2 regions of the Pseudoduganella sp. R-43 genome follow, and region 1 is predicted to be linked to the other one. Evidence: riboswitches for the same ligand, from Rfam matches in the RefSeq annotation. Region 1 holds a riboswitch; the other holds the start of a gene.
The links. A riboswitch is a leader RNA that binds a small molecule or an ion and turns the genes downstream of it on or off. The one in region 1 is predicted to bind glycine.

Region 1 (7,531 bases):
GCGTCACGTAGATCATGGTGGCGCCCAGTTGCTGGTGCAGCAGCTTCAGCTCGCGCCGCAAATCGGTACGCAGCTTCGCATCGAGGTTGGAGAGCGGCTCGTCGAACAGGTAAACGCTGGCCTCGCGCACCAGCGCGCGGCCAATCGCCACTCGTTGCCGCTGCCCTCCCGAAAGTGCCGCCGGTTTACGGCCAAGCAGGTCGCCCAGGTGCAGCATGGCTGCCGCGCGGTCAACGCGGCGCCTGATTTCCTCCTTCGCCACACCCGCAATGCGCAGGCCGAACGACATGTTCTTTTCGACCGTCATGGTCGGATACAGGGCGTAGGACTGGAATACCATGCCGATCCCGCGATCGCTCGGATCCGTGCGCGACATGTCCTTGCCGCCGATCTCGATCGTGCCACCGCTGGCTTCCGTCAGCCCCGCAATGCTGTGCAACAAGGTCGACTTGCCGCAACCGGAGGGCCCGAGCAGGACCAGGAATTCGCCCTCCTCCACCTCCAGATCCAGGCCCCGGATAATGGCGTTGCCGCCAAGGCTAATGTCCAGCTTTTTAAGACTTACGTTCGACATCCGTTCAACCTTTCACAGCGCCGGCAGCGATGCCGCGCACGAACCAGCGGCCCGACAGGAAATAAATCGTCAAGGGCACCAGTGCCGTCAGGATCGTGGCCGCCATATTGACGTTGTAAAGACGCGTGCCTGTCGTCGTATTGATCACATTGTTCAACTGCACCGTCATTGGCAAGTTGTCGCGCCCGGCAAAAACCAGGCCCAGGATATAGTCGTTCCATACGCCGGTAAGCTGCATGATCGCCGCCACTACCAGCATAGGTACCGACAAGGGCAGCATCACGTGCCAGAAGATGCGCCAGAAACCGCCGCCATCGATACGCGCGGCATGGAACAGCTCCTGCGGCAGCGCCGCGTAGTAATTGCGGAACAGCAGCGTCAGCACCGGCATGCCGAACACCAGGTGCACGATCACAATGGCCGGCAACGAACCAAAGACACCCAGGCCGGCCATCATGCGCACCAGCGGATAGATCATCACTTGTACCGGTACAAAGGCTCCCAGCAACAGGATGCCGAACAACAGATTCGCGCCGCGCGGCCGCCAGAAAGACAAGGCATAACCATTCAGCGCTCCCAGCGCAATCGGCAGCATCGTGCTTGGCACGGCGATACGCACCGAATTCCAGAACCCGCCCTGCACACCCTCGCAAGCCGCGCCGGTGCATGCCTCGCTCCAGGCAGCCCGCCAGGCGTCCAGTGTGGGCGCCAGCGGCAAGGCGAAAATATTCCCCAGCCGGATCTCGTCCATCGATTTCAGCGAAGTCGCCAGCATCACGTACAGCGGCAGCAGGAAGAACAGCGCCGCGCTGGCCAGGAAGGCGTAAAGCCCGATACGCGCCGCCTTCATGCCCTACCTCTCCTGCTGCGGGCATAAGCCCATGGCGCCAGCAGGGCCAGCACCGTCAGGAGCAACACCACCGCGCCGGCCGAGGCCAGGCCGATATTCGCGCGCAGGAACAGGTGATCCATGATGAATTTCGCCGGCACTTCGCTGGCCGTACCCGGGCCGCCCTGGGTCATCGACACGACGGCGTCGTATAACTTCACCACCATGGTCGCCAGCAGGATGAAAACGGTCGCCAGGGTTGGCGCCAGCATCGGCAGAATAATGGAAACATAGACGCGCCAGGCCGGAATGCCGTCCAGTCGCGCAGCCTTCCATATTTCCGGATCAACGCTGCGCAGGCCGGCCAGCATCAGCGCCATGACGAAACCTGATGCCTGCCACACCGACGCCAGCACCACCGTATAGAGCACCATGTCCTGGTCCACCAGCCAGTCAATCTCAACGCCCGGCATGCCGCCGGGCGTCAGGATCCACTGCCACACCAGCCCCGTCGCGACAAATGACATCGCATACGGGTACAGGAACAGGGTGCGCAGTGCACCCTCGCCGGCAACCTGCCGATCGATCGCGGCAGCCAGCAGAAAGCCGATCACCATGCAGGCCAGCACGAACAGCACGCCAAACAACGCCAGGTTGTGCAGCGACAGCAGCCAGCGCTCATTGTCGAACAGGCGCTCATACTGCGCCATGCCAACCAGCTTGCTGGTCGCGATGCTGCGCGAACTGGTGAGGGATACGTAGAACGTCCAGGCGAAGGAGCCGAGGTAGCCCACGCATACCGTCAGCAACATCGGCAACAGCGCCGCATAAGACATGGCTCGACGCACCGCTCAGTTCCTCAGCGCCGCAGCAAGCGCCTTCTGCGCCTTGTCAACCGTCATCGATGTGTTCCAGTACGCGGTCAGCGCGTCCTGGACTGCACCGTTCTGGTCGGGAGTCAGGTAGATTTCGGGCGCCCCGACCTGTCGATTGCGGTCGCGCATGATGGCGGCGCCCGCGCGGGCGCAGGCGTCGAGCTGGCTGGTATCGGCATCCACACGCGGAGGCACCGAGCCTTTGAGTTTGTTGAAGCTCACCTGTGTCGCAGGCGCCAGCAGCACTTTGGTCATCAGCTTCTGTGCCTGCTGCACTACCGCCTGCTCCGAACGAGGAAAGACGAAAGCGTCGCCCTGGATCAGGTACGGCGAATTCGCGCCAAGGCCCGCGATGCAGCCGTAATCGACGCCGGGCGCCATTTTTGCATTGCTGAATTCGCCCTTGGCCCAATCCCCCATGATCTGCATGCCCGCCTTGCCGCTAACCAGCATTGCGGTCGCGTCATTCCAGTTGCGGCCCGGTGACGCGGGATCGACATAGGATTGCAGGCGCTTGAAGGCCAGCAGCACTTTGCGCACCGGTTCGGAATTGATCGCACGCTGGTCGCGATCGCGCATCACTTGCAGGTAGAGCTGGCGCCCTCCCATGTTTGCCAGCAGCGATGCGAACAGAATGTGCTCCTGCCACGCCTGCCCGCCATGCGCCAGCGGCACCAGGCCCGCGGCCTTGAGTCTATCCAGCGCGGCAAAAAGTTCGTCGACGGTTGCAGGTTCTTTTGCGATGCCGGCCTTTTTGAAGGCGGCCCTGGAATACCAGATCCAGGTCTGCATGTGGATGTTCATCGGCATCGCGTAGTAATGGCCATCGATGCGGATGGTGTTGACGATCGGTTCCGGCAGCGTGGATTCCCAGCGCTCCTGGCGTGCGACATCATCCAGTTGCACCAGCATGTCCTGGTCCACTATATCGAGGAACTGCTTGGAAATATTGAACTGCGCTGCAGCAGGCGCCTTGCCGCCAACCATGCGATTGAGGGTCACCGCGCGAGCCTGCTCGCCACCGGCAATCGCCGTATCGATCCATGTGCCGCCGGCGGCACGATAGGCACTTGCGAGCTGCTTGACGGCAGCGGATTCACCGCCTGACGTCCACCAATGGATCACTTCTGCGCTTGGCCCGGCAGCCTGCGCGGAGGTGGCGCCGAACGCCATTGCACAAGCAAATAACTGCTTAAACATCCCGTCTCCTCTGTGTGCCGCTTATTTTTGGAAACGTTACCAATTTCCCAGGCGAGTGTCAATAGAATAACAGGAAAGTCCTTCTTGGCGAAAACGCAACGTGTATCGGAAAACGATTGAAATCGAATAAATCCCTGGGATATCCTGATTTCGCTGCCGGAGCATTCCGGTCGCGCGATCGGGAGAGTTTGTCCCACCCATGGACAACGCCGAAGGAGCAAGCCGCCCCCGGAATCTCTCAGGCCAAAGGACCGGTCGCGTGTTTTCACAACTCTGAAGAGCCGCCGGCAAGGGTAAGCGCCGGCGCACCGAAGGAGCAAGCAGGCCGCCAACGCCTGTGAAACTCTCAGGTCCAGCACAGAGGGGGCAATCACCTCGCACCTCAAGAACATCTGATCAACCTTCAGAGGAGTAGTCACATGCATACGCATCGACTCTGGCTGCGCATTGCCTGCGCAGCGATGTTGGCCGCCCCGTTCCTGGCAAAAGCAGACAACGGCGCGGCATTGCAGGCCGCCAAACGCGGACTCGTACAATTCGCCGAGCACCAGCAGGCGATTCGCCCCGGCAGCGCACCGGTCGACTTCCCGCTCGATATCACGGACGTGGGCGACTTGAAGCAAGCCACGGTCGGCCACGGTTTCGAGGTCTACACCGTCGACCCGAAAGACCTGCTGGCGCGCGGCGACCTGGCATCCCTAGCCAAGCCTACCGGCGAATGGCGCTTCGTCATTTCCCTGCACGGGAAGCCCATCGGACTGGCGACTGTCCAGCGTGTGAACGGCCGTTATGAAACCGTCGCCTATGGCGCCTCCATCCTCGCAAAAGACGTGGATGCTGCGATGGCGGTTCACGGCAACAGCGCGCGTTCCAACCTGCGCTTCATCCGCATCTACCAGGCCCGCGCCGACCTGCTGGAAGTGGACCACGCCAAGTTCGCGCCGCTGCACTCGGCTCGCGAATCGCTGCTGCTTCAGAAGAACGGCAACCAGCTGGTCGACGGCACGGAATTGCTGGAGCCATTGCGCGCCGCCGTCAAAGCCAACATTGAAGCATTTCGCTAAGGAGGACCGACTATGAAAATCGCAAAAATCGTGGCCGGTGCAGCGCTGGTGCTTGCCCTGCCCTCAGCCTTCGCGCAATGGCGTACCTTGAACGTCCCGCTGGTGACGCAGGAACACAGCCAGTGGTGCTGGGCAGGCTCCAGCAAAGCGGTCCTGAACTACTACAGCCGCACACCCAGCCAATGCCAGATCGTGAACTGGGCTTACGGCATCAACTACGCCTGCGGCAACAGCACCTTCAACTGGAACAGCTACGCCAACCGGCCGAACAATATGTACGGCACGTCCGGCAGCGTGCAGAACATCCTGTACAACTGGGGCGTGCCAAACACGGCGATCAACAACTACCTGTCGTGGAATTCGGTGGTGAATGAGATCAATGGCAACCGCCCCTTCGTGATCCGCTACGGCTGGACCAATGGCGGGGGGCATATCATGGTGGGACGCGGTTACGAAACCTACAACGGAACCAACTACATCTACATCATGAACCCGTGGCCAGGCGAAGGACAGACCTACCGCACCTTTGCATCGGCAGTCAGCGCCTATGACCACAATTGGACGCACACGCAACGCATGAACGTCAGCCCTTAAACTAAAAAGCCCGCCAGCAAACGCCTGGCGGGCTTTTCATGTCAGTTGCTGCCGCCCAGTTGTTCCAGCTTGGCGGCCCACTTCTTCGACTCGTCGACGTTACGGGCTGTGCCGACGCCATTCTCGAGCAGGTAGACCAGCTTGCGGATAGCAGTAATTTCCCCCTGCTCCGCTGCCTGGCGATAATAGGTTGCGGCCTGGATGTAGTCCTTTTTCACGCCTTGCCCCATCCAGTACATGCCAGCCAGCCTGACTTGCGCTTGCGCGCTACCCAGCTTTGCCGCCTGCTGGTAGACCACCGCGGCCTGCGCCAGGTCGACCGGGCCGCCCTTGCCCAGGTCGAGCATGACGGCGAGGTTGGTGGCGGCATCCTTGTTGTCCTGTGCAGCAGCTTTGCTGAACCATGCGCGGGCCTGCGCCAGGTCCTGCGCAACGCCGTCGCCGTTGGAATACAGCAGCCCCGCGTAGAACTGCGCCATCGCATGTCCCTGCGCGGCAGCTTTCAGGTACCACTCCAGCGCCTGGGCAGGGTCCTTCGGCACCGTGTTACCGGTGTGATAGGCCACTGCAAGGTCGTACTGGGCGTTGGCATCTCCAGTCACGGCGCGCTTGCGGATTGGCGCAAGAGGACCGGCCGCCTGGCGCTCCATTGCTGCGATCAGGTCCAGCGCCTCCTGTGCACTCTTGCTGCCGGCGGCGGCGGCCTTCTGGTACCACTGCTTTGCCTGCGCCTGGTCGGCGGGAACTCCCCGGCCTTCGAAATACATGCCTGCCACCTGCTCGATCGCTGCAACATCATTCTGTTCGATCGCCTTGCGCAGCAAGGCCAGTGCACCGGCGCCGTCCTGCTTGATGCCGCGGCCAGCGGCCATCAGGCCAGCCAGTTGGCGCATCGCAGGTACGCTGCCCTGGTCCACAGCACGCGAGTACCATTTCACGGCCTCGACATCGTTCTGGTCGGTACCCTGTCCGCGCTCGTACATCATGCCCAGGTTGAACTGTACGTTCGGGTCATTGCTGCGTGTGGCTTGCTCAAAGAACCCTCGGAAAGCGCGCGCGTAATTGCCTTTTGCGTACTCTTCATTAGGGGTGCGGGAAAATGCCTGCGCATGTGCAAAATGCACGGGGAAGTGCAGACAAGCCAGGAGTGCTACGTACCGGAACTTCAACGCCATATTATGTTTCTGCTAGGTGGAAAATGAAAATTATATGAATTTTCCATTAAGCAACATAATATAAATGAAAACTTTGATGCTTTTCCACAACAAAGTCCCGCTGGCACATGGCTAGCGGGATTTTCCAATAAGTGCCTGACGATAGCCCGCTTTCACAGCGGTTTCAGCGCTAGCTTGTTTAAACGCCTGGCTGCCGGAGTAAGGCAAGGTAAGCGATGACCGTGTTCCCTCTTCCAGCGCGGCCAACTCCAGCGAGGCTTGTGCGCCGTAGCGGGTGTGCAACCGTGCCCGGATATTCGCCAGGGCGACGCCGCTGCCCAGTCGCACCGGACGCCGCGCATGATGTAATCCAAGCCCATCGTCGTCGATTCGAATATTCAGTTGCCCGTCCTTGACGTCGGCAAACAGGCGCACCGTGCCACCCTCCAGCTTCGGCTCGAGCCCGTGGTGCACGGCGTTCTCAACCAACGGCTGCAGCAGCAGCGGCGGCAGCACCGCCTTGCGCGCTTGTTCGCTCACGTCGATCGAAAAGCGCAACCGGTCTCCCATCCGGATCTGCATCAATTGCAGATAATTGTGTGCAGTCTCCAGCTCGACGTCCAGCGTGCTGTCGCTCGCCCGCATCTGGCCGAGGCTGGCGCGCAGATAGTCGGTAAACGATTCAAGCATCAACTGCGCGCGCGGCGCATCGATGGCAATCAGGCTTTGTACATTGGCCAGGGTATTGAACAGGAAGTGCGGCTCGATCTGCGCCTGCAACATGCGCAATTGCGATTCGGCCGCCTGCTGTGCCAACGCATTCTCCTTCGCCCGCAGCAGCCACCAGATCCAGTTCGCTGCCACAATGAAAAGCGCAAAGATCAAGAACTTGAGCTGGACCATGGGGACAGCAGACAACTTCTTCCAAAGGTTGAGATTGTACGGATACCCCAATAGCATATAGCCCAGGCGCACGCCCACGGCCATGCCTGCGATCAATAGCACACTCACGACTGCTGCCGCGCGCCAGTCCGGCCGGGCCGACAGCGCGTCGAGCTTCGCGCCTGGCAGCAACAGTTCGAAGCCGCGCAGCATGAACATCATTGTGCATGCCGCGCACAGTCCGAGCAGCAGATTGGTGCGTAACGACGAGGCCATCCAGCCCTGGGCATCGCTGCCCATCAAGAAGACCGACAGCCCCATCAATGCCATTGCAACGCTGAGCCCCAGGACGCTCCCCA
Region 2 (7,531 bases), 1.7 Mb from region 1:
CGATTTCCAGCCGCAGGTCGTTTTCCAGTTGCCTGGCGAAGATGCCGAGGAAGGCGTAGTGATCGGTGCGCAGCCGGTTGCCGGCGCGCAAGCGCGCTTGCAGTGTCTTGACGTCGACTGCCTCGCCCGCGTCCACCAAGCTGCCCGCCCATTGGGTGGACAACTCATTGAACTGATCACTGATGTGCTTATTGACCAGGCTAATCAGGTTTTCCAACAAGGCATGCCGCGGCGTGACCGCTTTTTGGGGCGCCGAAGATGTGTGGTTTTCTGGAAGCATGGTCTGGCCTGACTTTGGTGGTTATTCACATTGTCGCAGATTCTTTCCACATGGCAATAGGCAAATCAAAAGAATCTGCAAATATTTTCGGCGATGTGGTCAAACGGTTGGGTTTGCACCACAATGGTGCAAGGTCATGTCCTACACGCCGGTCAGTTGTATTCCGATTCACCTTTACTATTGCAGAAAGCATGATGAAGTTCCGATCCTTCAGAAAGGAACTGTCATGAAATCCAGGCAAAAATCCAGCAAGCAGAGTTCGAGCTCGGGCACACGCCAAAGCGCCGACCAGGGTTCCCGTTCGGGAGCCCAGCCGGCCAGCCAGCAGTCCGATACCGGCCGTCAGAGCAAGACGGACAAGAAGACACCTGCCAGCCGTAGCGGCAATCGCTAGATGACGGGCGCGGCATAGGGGGCCTGGGAGTTCGCTTCCAGGCCCTGTCGTTTCAGATATTGCGCTTCAGATGTTCGTTACGCGCTTGCCCTTGGGCGGCTTGAAGTCGGCCACGTCGTTGACGAGACCGACCTTGGCAGCTTCCTGGGCAGTCAGGTGCAGGTCTGAATAGGCGTGGATATTCCAATGTTCGTCGGTCAGACGGACATGTTTGCGCAAGATCGATTCGGTGCGGGCGTCGTCCGCCTGCAAGCCTTCCACAATGATGCGCAGCGCATCTGGCCGCGCTCCGTGCGGCGCACTTGCATGCGACTTGTGCACCATGAAACGCGCGGTTTCGCTGGCAAAGCGTTCGTCGCCGGACAGGAACAGGATGACGGCAATGGAAGCCACCGCTCCGCCGTTATACGTGACGATCTTGATCGGCAAGTTGCGCAGGTAATTGTGCAGGCACAAGCCGTCGCTCACGTAGCCGCCGTTGGACTGGATCAGGATGTGGGCGGTTTCGATCCCATCCTCTGTCATGTCCGCCACCGCATCGAACATGCGGTGCACCATATCGCTGTTCACGTCGCCGGACAGGGTGAACCAGGCCTCGGTATCGCGTTTTTGCTTTTCTTCGCTCATGGTCGCTCCACTCTGTAAATGGATGTCCGGTCATTCTAGCGCAGACCGCCATCCAGGCGTGCCCTCCTCAGTCATTAGCCAGCACATCCTCCAGGCATCGCGCCACCAGCAGCTTCGCCGAGCAGCGTGACAACTCGGGCTCAACTACCGCCTTGATCCGCTCCCGCAAAGGGCTCGACAGTAGCCCGAAGCGCTGCTCCAGCAACTCCAGCAACATTTGCCGTCGCCCCATCAATTGCCCTTGCTCCAAACCTTGCTCCAAACCTTGCTCCAGTCCTCGCACCCGTCCTTGCGCCTCACCACGCTCGACAGCGTCCCTCACCATGGAATTAACGTACGGCATATTCAACCGCCTTTCCAGCTCACCTAACGCCGCCTCATAGCGAGCTTTCTGCGGCTCAGGCAAGTACATTCTTTCGGCGGCGGATCGAAGTCGAGCAATTTGATTGTTGTAAATTCAATCGACTGACGCGTTCCCCAAGCCTCACAAACGAAGGAATTCGGGCGCCAGCCCTGGCCTTGCGTCACGGCTTACTTTGCCCAATTCCTGGTCGTGAAACTGCGGGTTCACGGCCCAATCGATTGCCGCCTCCAGCCAGGGGCAGAAGATGGCAAGAAATTCCCTGTAATAGCGTTCAACCGCGGCTTTCCAGGGATTGTCATAGTCGTCGTTTGGCGTTTTCATGACCATTGGACCAACGGCCCAGCGGCAAGTTCCCCGGGGCCGCAAGATTGACTTTATTGCCCTCCTGTCATATAGTCGCAAGTCTTGATCGGGAGAGACCAGCTGCCGCTGGCGCCGAAGGGGCATTACCCAGAAACTCTCAGGCAAAAGGACCGAACAAGGGCCCCATGGGCTAAAACTCTGGAGAGCGGTCCGCCATGGCGCAGGGCCCACCGAAGGGGCGTGCGGGATTACCTTCCCGTTATCTCTCAGGTACCAAGGACAGAGGGGTAGGCGTATTCATGTTTACGTTTATTAACCCCTATTCTCTGCCCCGAGGTATCAATGACGCTCAAAGCAACCCCACTCAACAACGCTCATCGTGCCCTCGGCGCCCGCATGGTCGACTTCGGCGGCTGGGACATGCCGGTCAACTACGGCTCCCAGATCGAAGAGCACCATGCCGTGCGCACCGACGTCGGCATGTTCGACGTGGCCCATATGTGCGTGGTTGACATCAAGGGCGCCAACGTGCGTTCCTTCCTGCGCGGCCTGGTCGCCAACAACGTCGACAAGCTGCAGGTATCGGGCAAGGCCCTGTACTCCTGCATGCTGACCCCGGAAGGCACCGTCATCGACGACCTGATCATCTACTTCATCAACGAAGAGTGGTTCCGCCTGGTGGTCAACGCCGGTACCGCGGAAAAAGACATCGCGTGGATGAACAAGCAGAACGAAGCCACCAATGCCGGCCTGACCATCACCCAACGCCGCGACGGCGCCAACGCCATGGCCCTGATCGCCGTGCAAGGCCCGAACGCCCGCGCAAAAGTGTGGGAAGTGATCCCGCAAGCCAAGGAAGCCACCGCTGAAATGAAGCCATTCAACGTGGCGCTGGTGCCAGGCACCGCCTTTGGCGAAGCCATGGTGGCCCGCACCGGCTACACCGGTGAAGATGGCTTCGAAATCGGTGTCGCCGCGGAACAAGCTGAAAACCTGTGGAATGCACTGAACGCGGCAGGCGTCAAGCCGGCCGGCCTGGGCGCGCGCGACACCCTGCGCCTGGAAGCCGGCATGAACCTGTACGGCCAGGACATGGACGAAACCGTGAACCCGCTGGACGCCGGCCTGGCATGGACCATCGACCTGGTCTCCGAGCGCGACTTCATCGGCAAGGCGGCCCTGCAAGCGAAAGGCCAGAACGCCCAGTTCGTCGGCCTGATCCTGCGCGAAAAAGGCGGCGTGCTGCGCGCCCACCAGAAAGTCATCGCCCCCAACGGCGACACTGGCGAAATCACCTCCGGCACCTTCTCCCCTACCATGCAGCAGGCCATCGCGCTGGCGCGCGTGCCGATGGGCGTGAACGTGGGCGACACCGTGCACGTGGAAATCCGCGACAAGAAGCTGGCCGCCACCGTCGTGAAGCTGCCTTTCGTCCGTAACGGTAAAATCCTGGTTGCTTAAGCCAGACCCGCAAAACCAAACAATAACCTTAGCCTTGGAGCCAACATGAGCAACATTCCAGCAGACCTGAAGTACACCGAGTCCCACGAGTGGGTACGCGCTGAAACGGACGGCACCGTGACCGTCGGCATCACCGAATTCGCGCAAGACGCCCTGGGCGACATCGTGTTCGTCGAGCTGCCAAAAGTCGGCGCATCGTTCACCGCCGGCGACGACGCTGCCGTGGTGGAATCGGTGAAAGCCGCTTCCGACATCTACGCGCCGGTCTCGGGCGAAGTGGTTGCCGTGAACGACGCCGTAGTCGGCGCGCCTGAATCGATCAACGCCGACGCCTATGCGAACTGGCTGTTCAAGATCAAGCCAAGCGACGCCAACGCCATCAACGGCCTGCTGGACGCCGCTGCTTACGGCAACGTAGCGCACTAATTACCGCATTACCGGGCCCGCTGCGTGCGGGCCTTTTCACATTCTGGCCAAGAGATTTCCCACCATGACCCGCACCAGCCTGACCCAACTTGAAGCCCGCGATGCCTTCATCGCCCGCCACATCGGCCCGGAAGCCGCAGAACAGCAGCAAATGCTGGACGTGCTCGGCTACGCAACCCGCGCCGCCCTGATCGATGCCATCGTCCCGCCGGGCATCCGCAACAAGAATGACCTGCCGCTGGGCCAGTTCTTCCAGCCGCTGCCGGAGAACGAAGCACTGGCCAAGCTGAAAGGCATCGCTTCCAAGAACAAGGTGCTGAAATCCCTGATCGGCCAAGGTTACTACAACGCCCACACCCCGGGCGTTATCCTGCGTAACATCTTCGAAAACCCAGCCTGGTACACCGCTTACACCCCGTACCAGCCGGAGATCTCCCAGGGCCGCCTGGAAGCGATCCTGAACTTCCAGCAGGTGCTGATCGACCTGACCGGCATGGCCATCGCCAACTCGTCCATGCTGGACGAAGGCACCGCCGCTGCCGAAGCCATGACCCTGATCCAGCGCGTCGGCAAGTCCAAGTCGAACACCTTCTACGTCGCCAACGACGTGCTGCCGCAGACCCTGGAAGTAGTGCAGACCCGCGCCGAGCCGCTGGGCATCACCGTCAAGACCTTCGACCCGTCCGAGCTGGCCGGCGTGACCGATGCTTTCGGCGTGCTGCTGCAATACCCGGGCGTGAACGGCGTTGTGCGCGACTACCGCGCTGCCGTCGAAACGGTCAAAGCTTCCGGTGCCATGGTGATCGTTGCCGCCGACCTGCTGGCCCTGACCATGCTGACCCCTCCGGGCGAATGGGGCGCCGACGTTGTGGTCGGCAACTCGCAGCGCTTCGGCGTGCCGCTGGGCTTCGGCGGCCCGCACGCCGGCTATATGGCCACCCGCGACGAATACAAGCGCTCCATGCCAGGCCGCCTGGTTGGCGTGACCATCGACCAGAACGGCAACAAGGCTTACCGCCTGGCCCTGCAGACCCGCGAACAGCACATCCGCCGCGAAAAAGCGACCTCTAATATCTGTACCGCACAGGTGCTGCTGGCCGTGATGGCTTCGATGTACGCCGTCTACCACGGCCCGAAAGGCCTGAAGCAGATCGCCGAGCGCACCCACCGCTACACCGGCATCCTGGCCGCCAACCTGAAGTCCCTGGGCTACTCGGTCAACGACACCTTCTTCGACACCCTGACCGTCGCCACCGACAAGGCCAACGAACTGCACGCAGCCGCTGTTGCCGCCGGCATCAACCTGCGCAAGATCGACGCCAAGCACGTTGGCGTGTCGCTCGACGAAACCTGCGACCGCGACACCCTGGCAGCGCTGTGGAACGTGTTCAGCGGCGGCAAGGCTGCGCCGGACTTCGACGCAGTTGAAGCATCGGTCGGCGCCAGCTTCCCTGAAGCGCTGGCACGTACCTCCGCTTACCTGGAGCACCCAACCTTCAACCGCTACCACAGCGAAACCGAAATGCTGCGCTACCTGCGCTCCCTGGCCGACAAGGACCTGGCGCTGGACCGCACCATGATCCCGCTGGGCTCCTGCACCATGAAGCTGAACGCCACCAGCGAAATGATCCCGGTGACCTGGCCTGAGTTCTCGTCGATCCACCCGTTCGCACCGAACGACCAGACCGTCGGCTACCGCGAAATGATCGCCCAGCTGGAAGAAATGCTGTGCGCCGTGACCGGCTACGCCGCTGTCTCGCTGCAGCCTAACGCCGGCTCGCAGGGCGAATACGCCGGCCTGCTGGTGATCAAGAAGTACCACGAATCGCGCGGCGAAGGCCACCGCAACATCTGCCTGATTCCGTCGTCGGCACACGGTACCAACCCTGCTTCCGCCGCCATGGTGGGCATGCAGGTTGTGGTGACCGCCTGCGACGACAAGGGCAACGTTGACCTGGTGGACCTGAAAGCCAAGGCCGAACAGCACTCGAAGAACCTGGCCTGCGTGATGGTGACCTACCCATCGACCCACGGCGTGTTCGAAGACGGCATCACCGAACTGTGCGAAATCATCCACTCCCACGGCGGCCAGGTTTACGTGGACGGCGCCAATATGAACGCACTGGTTGGCGTGGCCGGCCCGGGCGCGTTCGGCGGCGACGTATCGCACCTGAACCTGCACAAGACCTTCTGCATCCCGCACGGCGGTGGCGGCCCAGGCGTCGGCCCGATCGGCGTTGGCGCACACCTGGCCAAGTTCCTGCCGAACCAGCGCTCCAACGGCTACGTGCGCAGCGAGGACGGCATCGGTTCGATCTCGGCCGCACCGTTCGGCTCCGCATCGATCCTGCCGATCTCCTGGATGTATATCGCCATGATGGGCGGCGAAGGCCTGACCGCGGCCACCGAAACCGCGATCCTGAACGCCAACTACGTCGCGCGCCGCCTGGCGCCGCACTTCCCTGTGCTGTACTCGGGCCACGACGGCCTGGTGGCACACGAGTGCATCCTGGACCTGCGTCCGCTGACCGATGCCACCGGCATCAGCAACGAAGACGTGGCCAAGCGCCTGATGGACTTCGGCTTCCACGCACCGACCATGAGCTTCCCGGTTCCAGGCACGCTGATGATCGAGCCGACCGAATCCGAGTCCAAGGTTGAACTGGACCGCTTCATTGACGCCATGATCGCCATCCGCGCCGAAATCGCCAAAGTGGAATCGGGCGAATTCGACAAGCTGGACAACCCGCTGAAGTTTGCCCCGCACACCGCTGAAGTGCTGCTGGCAGACAAGTGGGACCGCAAGTACAGCCGCGAAGTGGCCGCCTACCCTGTGCCGTCGCTGCGCAAGCAGAAGTACTGGCCGCCGGTTGGCCGCGCCGACAACGTATACGGCGACCGCAACCTGTTCTGCGCCTGCATTCCAGTCAGCGATTACGCATAAGCGCGCTTGCCGGAAACCGGTGAATCCGGGTCAGACCCAAGGGTCTGACCCGGATTCACCGGTCTTGAAGGAAACTGAATGAAGCAATCTACCAAAGCAGCCCTGATTTCCGGCCTCGGCTTCCCCGGCCTTGGCCAAATGCTGGTACTGAAGCGCACAGTGCGCGGCCTGGCTTTCATGCTGCCGGCGCTGGCGGTCTTCGGCTGGCTGATGTACGGCGTCTGGAAAGCCACCGCGGTCCTGATGGACCAAGCGCTGAGCGGCGCCCTGCCGCCCGACCCGATCCTCATCGCCCAGCGGCTAACCAAGGCCAGCATCATGCCCGGCACCTCCACGGCAGGCTGGATCCTGCTGGCCTGCTGGGTCGCCAGCATCGTCGACGCGCTCCTGACGCGCGACAAGCCTTAAGCCACGCTGCGCGCCACCCGGGCTGCGCGCTGCACATCCTGTGCTTCGTCATCCCACACCGCGGCCTGGGTAATTTCCTCCGCCCCCACCTGCGCGCCATCGGCGTTAAAACGCAGCCATGCCAACGCCCCGCCTGGCGTCACGCCGATCGCATGCACGCCGCCGTGATTCGGCGCCGCCATCAGCGCCGCCATCACCAGCGTCGTTGCGATGGGCACAGGCATGCCCCAATGCCCGCCCTGCTTCCGGCACACCAGCCACAGGCCGCCCGCACCGTCGCCATAAGCGAGGTACTCGCCCACCGGGCTCGACTCGCTCCACACC

Region 2: another riboswitch for glycine. It lies ahead of gcvT (glycine cleavage system aminomethyltransferase GcvT); the one in region 1 lies ahead of ACN9M3_RS10955 (hypothetical protein).

Annotation. Positions count from the first base shown of each region.
Region 1 covers NZ_CP183988.1:2,400,235-2,407,765, reverse strand. The annotation lists gene ACN9M3_RS10975 (ABC transporter ATP-binding protein) at 1-574, opposite strand, end outside; gene ACN9M3_RS10970 (carbohydrate ABC transporter permease) at 579-1,424, opposite strand; gene ACN9M3_RS10965 (carbohydrate ABC transporter permease) at 1,421-2,239, opposite strand; gene ACN9M3_RS10960 (ABC transporter substrate-binding protein) at 2,255-3,478, opposite strand; glycine riboswitch at 3,648-3,742, shown strand; gene ACN9M3_RS10955 (hypothetical protein) at 3,898-4,542, shown strand; gene ACN9M3_RS10950 (C39 family peptidase) at 4,555-5,136, shown strand; gene ACN9M3_RS10945 (tetratricopeptide repeat protein) at 5,178-6,311, opposite strand; gene ACN9M3_RS10940 (sensor histidine kinase) at 6,423-7,531, opposite strand, start outside.
Region 2 covers NZ_CP183988.1:4,090,234-4,097,764, forward strand. The annotation lists gene ACN9M3_RS18450 (DUF1631 family protein) at 1-217, opposite strand, end outside; gene ACN9M3_RS18455 (hypothetical protein) at 507-674, shown strand; gene ACN9M3_RS18460 (ATP-dependent Clp protease proteolytic subunit) at 741-1,301, opposite strand; gene ACN9M3_RS18465 (hypothetical protein) at 1,369-1,713, opposite strand; gene ACN9M3_RS18470 (hypothetical protein) at 1,786-1,986, opposite strand; glycine riboswitch at 2,066-2,151, shown strand; glycine riboswitch at 2,157-2,261, shown strand; gene gcvT (glycine cleavage system aminomethyltransferase GcvT) at 2,311-3,429, shown strand; gene gcvH (glycine cleavage system protein GcvH) at 3,475-3,855, shown strand; gene gcvP (aminomethyl-transferring glycine dehydrogenase) at 3,920-6,799, shown strand; gene ACN9M3_RS18490 (hypothetical protein) at 6,878-7,207, shown strand; gene ACN9M3_RS18495 (hypothetical protein) at 7,204-7,531, opposite strand, start outside.